DNA from 2 places in the Actinomadura sp. NPDC047616 genome. Region 2 is predicted to be linked to the other one. Evidence: riboswitches for the same ligand, from Rfam matches in the RefSeq annotation. Region 2 holds a riboswitch; the other holds the start of a gene.

Region 1 (6,176 bases), on a different contig from region 2:
CCGTGCGCGCGCGTCGAAGTGCGGGACGCGGGGCGTGTCGTAGAGCAGGTGGTGGACGAACCACAGCGTGGAGTTGGCCACGGCGTTGTAGGCGCGGTGGAACGTGGCGGGCGGTATGTCGAGCATGCGCACGGCCGCCCCGCCCGTGTCGTGCCCGTCCAGGTCGAGCCTGCCCTCGGGGGCGCGACGCGCGGCCGAGCGGTCGGCCTCCCCGAGCGCCGCGCACACCCACAGCACGTCTGGCGGCGCGCAGCCGTCGTCCGGCTCGCGCCCGCCGCCCGTCACCGCGGCCAGCCCCGACACCAGGCCGCCCCCGCCGCGCCGCAGCGTCAGGGAGCCGTCGTCGGCGAGCGAGAACGACACCGGGCCGCGGTTCGACGCCACCAGCACTTGGCTCATAGGGGAAGCGTCTCAGTTCGTGAGCGCGCGCTTCAAAGAGACCCGCAGGAAGGCGTTTTCGGGCCGTCCCCAGACGGTGCAATGCCCGGTGTCACAGGGCCCCGGCGTGTATGTCGATCTTCTCCGGGTAAACGAGCGCGGCGTGAGCAGGGCCGAGACGACGAAAACCGTTCTGGTCGCGGGGACGGCGAACCTGTTGCTGGCGATCACCAAGCTGGTCGCGGGGGTGCTGGCGGGGTCCAGCGCCATGCTGGCCGAGGGCGCGCACTCGGTGGCCGACACCCTCAACCAGGCGTTCCTGCTGGCCTCGCTGCGGCGCAGCGCGCGCCCGCCGGACCGGCGGCACCCCTTCGGATACGGCAACGAGCGGTACTTCTGGTCGCTGCTGGCGGCGTTCGGGATCCTCGTCGCCGGGGCCGGCTACTCGATCTTCGAGGGCGTGCTGGCGATCGTCGGCCGGGAGCCGGGCGGCGAGCAGGTCTGGCTGGCCTTCACCGTGCTGGCCGTCGCGGCGGTGCTGGAGGGGACGTCCTGGCTGCGGGCCTTCACCCAGGCGCGCCGCGAGGCCCGCGGCACCGTGGTCGGCCATGTGCGCCGGACCCCCGACGTGACGTTCAAGGCGGCCCTCTTCGAGGACACCGCCGCGATGATCGGCCTGGCGTTCGCCGCGGCCGGGCTGACGCTGCGGGAGGTGACCGGCTCGCCGGTCTGGGACGGGATCGCCTCCATCCTCATCGGGCTGCTGCTGGTCGTGGTGGCGTTCGCGCTCGGCCGCGACAGCCGGCACCTGCTCATCGGGCAGGCCGCCGACCCCGCCGCGCAGCGCGAGATCCGCGCGGAGATCACCGCCGCGCCCGGGGTGGACGGCGTGGAGGAGCTGTTCACCATGCACTTCGGCCCGGAGGAGATCCTCGTGGCCGCCAAGGTGCACTTCTCCGACGCCATCAGCGCCGACGAGGCCGAGGACATCGCCGGGGACATCGACCGGCGGCTGCGCGAGCGGCTGCCCGCCGTCCGCCACGTCTTCCTCGACCCCACCCAGGAAGACGCCCCCCAGCGGGACCCCGCTCCGTCGATGGACCAGGCCCGGCGCGACCTCACCGGGTAGCCGTGACGGCCCGGCTCGGCTGCCGGGGACGGCGCGTGGCGCGAGCGGCCCTGACCTGTCCGGCCGGGACGCGTGACGTGGCGAGGGGGTGGGTAATGTCTCACACTGCGAGACCCTCTTGTCCGGCAACCGGTCAGATCATGTAAAGTCGCGCATACGACGTGATACCGCTCATGCGGAACGTTCGGCGAACGAGCGTTCCCTCCACGTGGACACACGCGACGGCGGCCGCCCCCGGCGGCCCGCACCACAACTGAAGAACGCTCATCCAGAGGGGTGGAGGGACCGGCCCTGTGAAGCCCCGGCAACCACCTGGTTCGTAAGCGCTCGCGATCCCGCGAGGCCGGCCAGGAAATGGTGCCAACTCCGGCCTGCGACCAAGGTGGCGCAGGAAAGATGGGGAGAAAGGCCTCGCCACATGGCTGTCACGCCTGCCGTCGATCTGGGACCCGCGACCGCCCTCACCTGCCGCGAATGCGGTCACACCCGCGAACTCGGCCCGCACTACGCGTGTCAGGAGTGTTTCGGCCCGCTGGAGATCTCCTACGACTTCTCCGGCGTCTCCCGCGCCGACATCGAGGCCGGGCCGCGCAACATCTGGCGCTACCGCGGGCTGCTGCCGGTGCCGGGCAACGTCGCCGACACCCCCAACACCGAGCCGGGCCTGACCCGCCTCGTCCGCGCCGACCAGCTCGCCGAGTCGCTGGGCCTGCGCCGCCTGTGGGTCAAGGACGACAGCGGCAACCCCACCCACTCGTTCAAGGACCGCGTGGTCGCGGTGGCGCTCGCCGCCGCCCGCGAGCTCGGCTTCAAGGTGCTGGCCTGCCCGTCCACCGGCAACCTGGCCAACGCGGTCGCGGCCGCCGCGGCCCGGGCGGGCATCCGCAGCGCGGTGTTCGTCCCGTCCGACCTGGAACGGCAGAAGATCCTCACCACGGCGGTGTACGGCGGCACGTTCGTCACCGTCGACGGCAACTACGACGACGTCAACCGGCTGGCCTCCGAGATCGCCGGCGAGCAGGACGACTGGGCCTTCGTCAACGTCAACGTGCGCCCCTACTACGCCGAGGGCTCCAAGACCCTCGGCTACGAGATCGCCGAGCAGCTCGGCTGGCGGCTGCCCGACCAGATCGTGGTCCCGGTCGCCTCCGGCTCCCAGCTCACCAAGATCGACAAGGCGTTCCAGGAGCTGATCAAGCTCGGCCTGGTCGAGGACAAGCCGTACCGGGTCTTCGGCGCCCAGGCCACCGGGTGCTCGCCGGTGGCGGCCGCGTTCAAGCAGGGCCACGACGTCGTCCGGCCGGTCAAGCCCGACACCATCGCCAAGTCGCTGGCCATCGGCAACCCCGCCGACGGCCCGTACGTGCTGGACGTGACGCGCCGCACCGGCGGCGCGGTCGAGGACGTCACCGACGAGCAGGTCGTCGAGGGCATCCGGCTGCTGGCCCGCACCGAGGGCATCTTCGGCGAGACCGCGGGCGGCGTCACCGTCGCGTCCCTGCGCAAGCTGGCCGAGTCCGGCGCCCTCGACCCCGAGGCCGAAACCGTGATCATCAACTCCGGGGACGGGCTGAAGACCCTGGACGCCGTCGCCCCCGTCGTCGCGCCGACCGCGAACATCGCCCCCTCCCTGGAGGCGTTCCGCGCCGCGGGCCTGGCCTGACCGGACGCCCGCCGCGGCCGCGCGTCTCTTCGGCGGCCGCGCATCCCGTCGTACGACCCGAGCACTTCGAGGAGCCAGCATGAGCACCGTGTCCGTTCGGATCCCGACGATCCTGCGGAGCTACACCGGCGGCGAGGCGGAGGTCAAGGCCGAGGGCGCCACGCTGCGCGCGGTCGTGGCCGACCTGGAGGCCAGCTACTCCGGCATCTCCGCCCGCATCCTGGACGACAACGGCAAGATCCGCCGCTTCGTCAACGTGTACGTGGGCGACGAGGACGTCCGGTTCGCCGAGGGCCTGGACACCCCGACCCCCGAGGGCGCGCAGATCTCCATCATCCCGGCCGTCGCCGGCGGCTGACGGCACCGACAACGGCCCGCGCCCGGCACCCGTCGGGCGCGGGTCGCTTTTTCCCGCGCGCGGGACAAAGCACGAAAACCGGCTTCCCGTTCGCCGCCATCGGGTACGGGCCCCTCATGGGCATAGCGGAGGACGTCGCGGGGACGGTGGAAAGTCATCCCATGGTCCGGAAGGTGAACCTGGTCGGCTCCCGGGCGCGCGGAAACGCCACCGAGTTGTCGGACTGGGACTTCCACGTCACCGTGGACGACTTCGCCGGGGTCGCCGCCGTCCTGCCGGGCATGGTCGCCCCGTACGGGCCGCTGGCCGCCCAATGGGACCCGCTCGGCGACTGCGCGAGTTATCTGCTGATCTTCCCCGGTCCCGTCAAGGTCGACCTGCTCTTCCCGGAGATGCCGCGCAGCTGGAACCCGCCGTGGCGGGTCGGCCCCGACACCCTTCCCGCGATCGACGCGCACTTCTGGGACTGGGCGTTGTCGCTGGCCGGCAAGCGCCGCCACGGAAAGTCCGACCGCGTCCGCGGCGAACTGCTGAAGATGACGCGATTCCTGCTGGGCCCACTCGGAGTGCGGACCGTCCCGCAATCCCTGGAGGACGCCGCGGCGCGTTTCGTACGGGCCCGCGACCGCCTGGAGTCGCGATATGGGCTGCGCATCTCCCGGCGCCTGGAGGAAGAGGTTCTGCCGCTCCTGCGCACTCCCGAGACCGGCCATTACCGCCCGTCCGGCCTTCCCTCGTGAACGGCCGCCCTCCCCGACGGGCGCGGTTTCGCCATGCCTCTCGCGGGGCGGGCGCGGCTCCTCCCGCCTGCGGCGCCTGCGCGCGGAACACGGCCCCTCCCGGTGACGCGACCCGGGTCCGCGTTCAGCGAACGTTCCGCGAACGTGCCGCGACGAGCGGCGGACGGCCACCCGCGGCGGCGCCCGGCCCGCCCCCGATGCCGGATGCTTTCGCAGGTCAGGGGGTGTCCCGGCAGGTAAGGAGGGTACAGCCGGGGGGAAGGTCGGCCGCTTGCACTCGGACGGGTAGAGTGCTAAACACGTCGTTGGCACTCTACTGTGGAGAGTGACAATCCCACAGTGTGGGTCGGGGCGATGAGGCCATGCCTCCGGCGGCGGAATGGCAGCCGTCGGGCAGGTCGTCCGTCGCGGGCATCGGCTCGATCCGTAAGGCCACCCTGTTCCGGGAGGACTGGAGCCTATGGCTGCAAAGATGATCTCGTTCGACGAGGATGCCCGGCGCGGCCTCGAGCGCGGTATGAACCAGCTCGCGGACGCCGTCAAGGTCACCCTTGGCCCCAAGGGCCGCAACGTCGTGCTGGAGAAGAAGTGGGGCGCCCCCACGATCACCAACGACGGCGTGTCGATCGCCAAGGAGATCGAGCTGGAGGACCCCTGGGAGAAGATCGGCGCCGAGCTGGTCAAGGAGGTCGCCAAGAAGACCGACGACGTCGCCGGTGACGGCACCACGACCGCCACCGTGCTGGCCCAGGCGCTGGTACGCGAGGGCCTGCGCAACGTCGCGGCCGGTGCCAACCCGATGTCGCTCAAGCGCGGCATCGAGGCCGCGGTCGAGCGGGTCAGCGAGGAGCTGTCCAAGCTGGCCAAGGACGTCGAGACCAAGGAGCAGATCGCCTCCACCGCCTCCATCTCCGCGGGTGACACCCAGATCGGCGAGATGATCGCCGAGGCGATGGACAAGGTCGGCAAGGAAGGCGTCATCACCGTCGAGGAGAGCCAGACCTTCGGCCTGGAGCTGGAGCTCACCGAGGGTATGCGCTTCGACAAGGGCTACATCTCGCACTACTTCGTGACCGACCCCGAGCGGATGGAAGCGGTCCTGGAGGACCCGTACATCCTGATCGTCCAGGGGAAGGTGTCGGCCAACAAGGACCTGCTGCCGGTCCTGGAGTCGGTCATGCAGGCCGGCAAGCCGCTGCTGCTGATCGCCGAGGACGTCGAGGGCGAGGCCCTGGCCACCCTGATCGTCAACAAGATCCGCGGCATCTTCAAGTCGGTGGCCGTCAAGGCCCCCGGCTTCGGCGACCGCCGCAAGGCCATGCTGGGCGACATCGCCACCCTGACCGGCGGCCAGGTCATCAGCGAGGACGTCGGCCTGAAGCTGGAGAACACCACCGTCGACATGCTGGGCCGCGCCCGCAAGGTCGTCGTCTCCAAGGAGGAGACCACGATCGTCGACGGCGCCGGTGACGCCAACGAGATCGCGGGCCGGGTCAACCAGATCCGGGTCGAGATCGACAACACCGACTCCGACTACGACCGCGAGAAGCTGCAGGAGCGGCTGGCCAAGCTGGCCGGCGGCGTGGCGGTCATCAAGGCCGGCGCGGCCACCGAGGTCGAGCTGAAGGAGCGCAAGCACCGCATCGAGGACGCCGTCCGCAACGCGAAGGCGGCCGTCGAGGAGGGCATCGTCCCCGGCGGTGGCGTGGCGCTGCTGCAGGCGGGCGCCAAGGCGTTCGACAAGCTGGAGCTGAACGGCGACGAGGCCACCGGCGCCAACATCGTCAAGCGCGCGCTGGAGGAGCCGCTCAAGCAGATCGCGGTCAACGCCGGCCTCGAGGGCGGCGTCGTGGTCGAGAAGGTCCGCTCGATCGAGCCGGGCCAGGGCCTGAACGCCGCGACCGGCGA
Region 2 (6,176 bases):
AGGCCGTTCCCGCGGACGGCGAAACGCCCCAGGCCGCGGCCGAGCGGGACACACGCGACGAAGGCAAGGCGCCGGCCGACGACGCGCCGGCCGACGACACCGCCGAGGCCGGGGACCCGGCCGCCACGCAGACGCTGTCCCTCGCCGACGACGAGGACGCGCGCGACGGCACCTCCCCCGCCGACCCGGCCGAGCCGTCCACGGACACCGCTCCCGTCGAGCCCCCTGCCGTGTCGGAGGACGCCTCACCCGACGCGCAGGCCGACGGCACGACGGACACGGCCACGCCCCAACCCCCCGCCACCGATGACGCAGGCGACCCCGCGTCCACCCCCGGCGCCCCGACGGACGAAGACGACACCGTGTCCGAGCCCGACGCCGCCGACGCGGGCACCACCGTGGACCTGAGCGACGACGCGGACACCGGCACCGCCAAGGACACCAGCGGCGCCGCGGACGCGAGCACCGACATGGCCGCGGGCACCACGGCGGACGCGGGCGGCGGCTCGGACGCCGGCAACGCGAGCGACGCCGAGCAGAGCGCGGGAGCGGCCGCGACGACACCCGACCTCACCGTCATCGACCCGCCCGAGCCCGCGGCTCCGTCCACCGCGACGGGCGCGGACGGCGAAGCCGGGGCGCCCGCTCACACCAACGCCACGTCTGGTTCCGGCGACGCTAAGGACAAGAACGAGACCGCGTCCGAGGGCGTCGGGGATGCTGGGGCGGACAAGACGGCCGCCGCACAGCAGGAGGTCGCGGCGGCGAAGCCTCCGGCGGACACGACGAAGAAGGCGCGGAAGGGGGGTATGGACGCGAAGAAGAAGCACAAGAAGCAGCGCGGCAAGGCGGCGCGCATCGGGCGGCGGGTGCTCTTCGTGGTGCTGGGCCTCGTCGGGCTGGCCGTGGCCGCGTTCGGTGTGGCGTACCTGCTGACGCCGGTGCCGTCCCCTCAGGAGGAGGCGGTCGCGCAGGGGCCGACGTTCCTGTACTCCGACGGCAAGACCCAGATCGCCAAGACCGGCGTGAACCGGGACGCGGTCCGGCTCGACACCATCCCGCGGGGCGTGCGCGACGCGGTGATCGCCGCCGAGAACCGCAGCTTCTACGACGACCCCGGGGTGTCGGTGCCGGGTACGCTGCGCGCCTTCTGGTCCACGGTCTCCGGCGAGCAGCTGCAGGGCGGGTCCACCATCACCCAGCAGATGGTCCGCAACTACTACGGCGGCATCGGCAAGGAACGCTCGATCACCCGCAAGCTCAAAGAGATCATGGTCTCGTTGAAGGTGGGCCGGGAGAAGTCCAAGGACTGGATCCTGGAGCAGTACCTCAACACCATCTACTTCGGCCGCGACGCCTACGGCGTGCAGGCCGCGGCCCAGGCGTACTACGGCAAGGACGTGGGGCAGCTCACCCCGGCCGAGGGCGCCTACCTGGCGGCGGCGATCCAGCAGCCCAGCAACTTCGCCGACCCGTCGGGCTCCACGCGCGCCTACGCCGAGAGCCGCTGGCGCGCCGTGGTGAACAACATGGTCCGCGACGGCGCCGTGACCTCGGCGGACGCGGCGCGCATGACGTTCCCGCAGCCGGTCAAGCAGAAGGTCACCAACATCCTCGGCGGCCAGAAGGGCTACATGGTCAACATCGCCAAGCGCGAGCTGACCGAGCGGCGCGGCTACACCGAGGACGAGATCAACCGCAGCGGCCTGAAGATCACCACGACCTTCGACAAGGAGCTGATGGACGCCGCGCAGCAGGCGGTCCGCGGCAACCTCCCGAAGCGGATGAGCACGCAGATCCGCACCGGGCTGGTCTCGGTCGACCCCGAGACCGGGCAGGTGCTGGCGTTCTACGGCGGACGCGGCTACCTGGAGGAGGCCCTCAGCAGCGCGTTCAGCGACTGGGCGCAGGCCGGGTCCGGGTTCAAGCCGATCGTGCTGGCCGCCGCGCTCGACAGCGGCATGAGCCTGAACACCTACGTGGACGGCAGCTCGCCGCAGTACTACAACGGCTCGCCGATCCACAACGACGGCAACCGCAGCTACGGCACGATCAACCTGGTCACGTCCACGCAGAACTCGGTCAACACCGCCTACGTCAACCTGGGGCAGAAGGTCGGCCTGGACAAGGTCACCAAGATGGCCGAGAAGATGGGCATCCCCAAGTCGCAGCTGACGGCCAACGGCGCCAACAAGTACCCGACGTTCCCGCTGGGCACGATCTCCGTGCATCCGGTGCAGCAAGCGGGGGTGTACGCGACGTTCGCCTCCGAGGGCGTGCACCACACCCCGTACGTGGTGAAGTCGGTCACCGACAACACCGGCAAGACCACCCGCTTCTCCGAGAAGGGCAAGCGGGTGTTCGACGAGCAGGTCGCGCGGGACGCCACGTACGCGATGCGGCGCGTGGTCGAGGCGGGCACCGGCCGCAACGCCCAGCTGCCCGACGGCCGTGACGTGGCGGGCAAGACCGGCACCACCGACGCGGGCCGGGCGATCTGGTTCAACGGGTTCATCCCGCAGCTGGCGACGTCGGTGGCGATGTTCCGCAGCGACGGCAAGCCGCTGGTCATCCCCGGGTACGGGGTGTACGGCGGGCAGTTGCCCGCACAGATCTGGCACTCCTACGTCAGCCGCGCGGTGAACGCCAAGGGCTACACGCCCAAGGAGTTCGGGTCGCCGTCGGTCTCCCCCGGCTCCTACGTGGGCGAGCCGGACGGGCGGCAGAACGACGCGCCGACGACGCGTGGGCCGGGGCTGCGGCCGTCCGTGCCGGAACGTCCGGGCCGGCCGTCCAGCAGGCCGCCGTCGGACATTCCGAGGGACCCGGTGCCGCCGCCCGGCGGCGGCACCGGCGACGGAGGCGACGGCGGCGGTGACGGCGGCACCGGTGGCGGTGACGGCGGAGGCGACGGCGGCGGAAGCGACGGCGGAAGCGGCGATGTCCCGCCCCGCCCGGAGGGTTAGCACCGACCGGCAGGCGGCCGCTGCCACAGTCGGCGTCCGCCCGGCGCGGCGCGGCCGGCACCGGCGCGACGTGAACACGAGAGGGGCCCGGCGAGCATCTCGCCGGGCCCCTCCGCCGTTCTCGGACCCCGTGTTCAGTCGCAGGCCGCCCCGATGCGGTTGGGGGCGTCGGTCATCACGGCGTTGAGCTGTGCCGCGTCACCGGTGCCCACGCCCGCGGCGGCGCCGCGCAGGCGGGTCGCCTCCGTCCTGAGCGCGTTCTTCAGCTTCTCGTCCTCGGCCTGGCGGGCCAGGCCGTCGACGCGTCCGGCGAACCGGTCGGTGGCCTGCTTCCACTGCGCCGGGTCGTTCGCCGGCACGGTCCGCACCTGGGAGACGTACTGCTGGAACGCCTTCTTGGTGTCGGCGCAGACCTGGCCGGTGTTGCCGCCGGACAGCCCGCAGCCCGTCAGCGTCCCCGCCGCGACGAGCAGCACCAGCCCCTGGGCCAGCCTCCCGGCCGTCCCGTACCGCATCGCACCCTCCCGTGTGATCACCGTCGACATCCGCCTATACTTCCGCACAAGGTCATGAGCGCCAGCGCCAAGCCCCGGCTTGCTGGCCGGCAACCCTTCGTCCGCGATGGGGTGCCCCGGGTGAGGACCCGGCCGGACGTCGCACACCGCGTCCGGCAAGCGCGGATCCCGCGGACGCCTCCCGGGATCCCTGGATCCCGCAGGAGGTCACGCGTATGTCCGCTGTCACGACGTTCACCCGCCCCTTCCCTCTCTCCTCTTGGACGCAGCAAACCGCGTCCACGCCGACTCGACTTCCGCGGATCGTCGGTGCGGACGCGCCGGTGCCGCTGGAGGACGGGCGCCACGTCCCGTACGCCAACTTCGACTACGCCGCCAGCGCGCCGTGTCTTGAGGCGGTGCACGACGCCGTCACACAGGCGCTGCCGTACTACAGCAGCGTGCATCGCGGCGCCGGGTATGCCTCCCAGGTCACCACGGACGCCTACGAGCGCGCGCGGGAGACCGTGCGGTCCTTCATCGGCGCCTGGGACCGGGCATCGGTCGTGTTCACCCGCAACACCACCGACGCGATGAACCTGCTGGCGCACGCCCTGCCGCCCCGCACCACCGTCGTGGTGTTCGAGACCGAGCACCACGCCACGCTGCTGCCGTGGCGGCGGGCGGTGCGGCTGCCCGCGCCCGCGACCCCGGCCGAGGCGATCGCCGCGGCCGACCGGGCGCTGGCCGCCGCGCCGCAGGGCCCGCGGCTGCTGGTGGTCACGGCGGCGTCCAACGTCACCGGCGAGCTGTGGCCGGTCGCCGAGCTGGCGGAGGTGGCGCGGCGGCGCGGCGCCCGCATCGCCGTGGACGCCGCCCAGCTCGTCCCGCACCGGCCGCTGGACATGTCCGCGCTCGGCCTGGACTACGTCGCGTTCTCCGGGCACAAGCTGTACGCGCCGTTCGGGGCGGGCGTGCTGGCGGGACGGTCCGACTGGCTGCGCGCCGCCGAGCCGTACCTCAAGGGCGGGGGCGCCACCGCGTCCGTGGGCGAGCGCACCCGTTGGGCCGCCGACCCGCAGCAGCGTCACGAGGCGGGCACCCCGAACGTGCTGGGCGTGGTCGCGCTGGCCGCCGCGTGCGAGACGCTGGCCGCCGCCGGATGGGACGCGCTCGTCGCCGAGGAGGAGCGGCTGCTGGCCCGGCTGCGCCGGGGGCTCGCCGGCGTTCCCGCGGTGCGGGAGCTGAACCTGTGGGGGGAGCGTCACCCGAGGGTGGGAATCGTGTCCTTCACCGTCGACGGCTGGAACGCGCGCGACGTGGCGCTTAGGCTGTCCGGGGAGTACGGCATCGGCGTCCGGGACGGGAAGTTCTGCGCTCATCCATTCGTACGGCACCTGCTGGCCGGCCGGCCGGACGACCGGCCCGACACCCCGCGCGCGGCCGGCGACGGCGGCTGCGCGGACGCCTCCGCCCCGGCCTCGGCGGTGCGCGCCAGCCTGGGCCTCGGGACGACCGACGAACACGTCGACCGTCTGGTGAAGGCGCTGAGCGTCATCGGTGCCGTGTCCTGAACCGCGGACGATGATGCGCTTTCGCCCTGTTCGCCCATGTAGCGTAGGCAGGTCCGTACCCGGACCCGTGACGGCGCCGGATACAGCAGGGACAGCGCGGCATGAAACAGGGGGAGGCGACCGTGGCCGACGCGTGGCGACCCACGTCGGAACTGGAGCGCCGACTGCACGAGACGGTGCGGGCCGGGGACCACGAGGGGTACTTCCGCCTGCTCGCCGACAGCGAGCTGGTGATCCCCGTGCCCCCCGACCTCATCGACGACGTGCTCGCCAACCAGGCGCAGCCGACGTGGCCGACCCAGGAGGAGGAGGGCCGCACCCACGTGCTGGCCTACACCTCGCCCGCCGCGATGCGCGCCTGCCTCGGCCCGGCCTACCAGCACTTCCTGCGGTTGACGTTCGCCGAGCTGGCGCAGAACTGGCCGCACCCGCGCTGGTGGCTGGCGGTCGACGCGCCCGCGCGCGACGCGCTGGACGTGGCGCTGCCGATCGAGGGCCGGCTGCCCGCCTGGTTCATCCGGCAGATCGCCGAGGGTGACCCGCGGCCCCCGATGGCCGGACGTCGCGTCCCTTCCTCCACGGTGGGCGTGCCACCCGTGGACGTCCCGCCCGTCGACGTCCCGCCCGTGGACGTTCCGTCGGCCGAGGCGACCGGCGCGCACGCGCTGCCCGCCGAGCCGCGCCCCGAACCGGGTGCCGAGCCCGAGGGGGCGGCTCCGCACGGGTACGCGGACCGTCCCGCGACACCCGCCGCGCCGCTCGGGGACGCCCCGGCGGCACCCCCCATGGCGCCCACGCCCGCGGTACCGGACGCCCCGCAGGGCCCGCCCGCGCCGCCCGCCGCGCCGATCGCCGAACCGGCGGCCGCCCATCCGGTGGAGCCGCCCGCGCCGATCCCGAACGTCCCGCCCGCGCCGGGACCGGCCGACGCCCCGCCGCCCGCGCCGCGCGACCCGGTCGCCGGGGAGGTCCCCGCCGCGACGGCGGAGCAGCCCTCGCCGGGCGAGGCGGAGCCCCCCGCGAACCTGCCCGCCCCCGGCGACCGGCTCGTCGCCCGCGCTCCGGCGCGCCCGCCGTCGCCCGACGACACGCTCGTGGACGTGCCCGCGATCGTCGACGACCCGCAGGCCGCGGCCGCCGCC

Evidence for each region. A riboswitch is a leader RNA that binds a small molecule or an ion and turns the genes downstream of it on or off. The one in region 2 is predicted to bind S-adenosylmethionine.
Region 1: it holds a riboswitch for S-adenosylmethionine, as region 2 does, so the genes downstream of both, thrC (threonine synthase) here and ABZ801_RS27680 (aminotransferase class V-fold PLP-dependent enzyme) in region 2, are expected to answer to the same signal.

The regions. Positions count from the first base shown of each region.
Region 1 is NZ_JBEYTB010000011.1:3,856-10,031, reverse strand. It holds gene ABZ801_RS24990 (trehalose-6-phosphate synthase) at 1-399, opposite strand, end outside; gene ABZ801_RS24985 (cation diffusion facilitator family transporter) at 542-1,507, shown strand; SAM riboswitch class I at 1,769-1,910, shown strand; gene thrC (threonine synthase) at 1,926-3,170, shown strand; gene ABZ801_RS24975 (MoaD/ThiS family protein) at 3,250-3,528, shown strand; gene ABZ801_RS24970 (nucleotidyltransferase domain-containing protein) at 3,690-4,268, shown strand; gene groL (chaperonin GroEL) at 4,729-6,176, shown strand, end outside.
Region 2 is NZ_JBEYTB010000012.1:252,079-258,254, forward strand. It holds gene ABZ801_RS27670 (transglycosylase domain-containing protein) at 1-2,966, shown strand, start outside; gene ABZ801_RS27675 (hypothetical protein) at 3,101-3,511, opposite strand; SAM riboswitch class IV at 3,532-3,649, shown strand; gene ABZ801_RS27680 (aminotransferase class V-fold PLP-dependent enzyme) at 3,697-5,034, shown strand; gene ABZ801_RS27685 (SseB family protein) at 5,136-6,176, shown strand, end outside.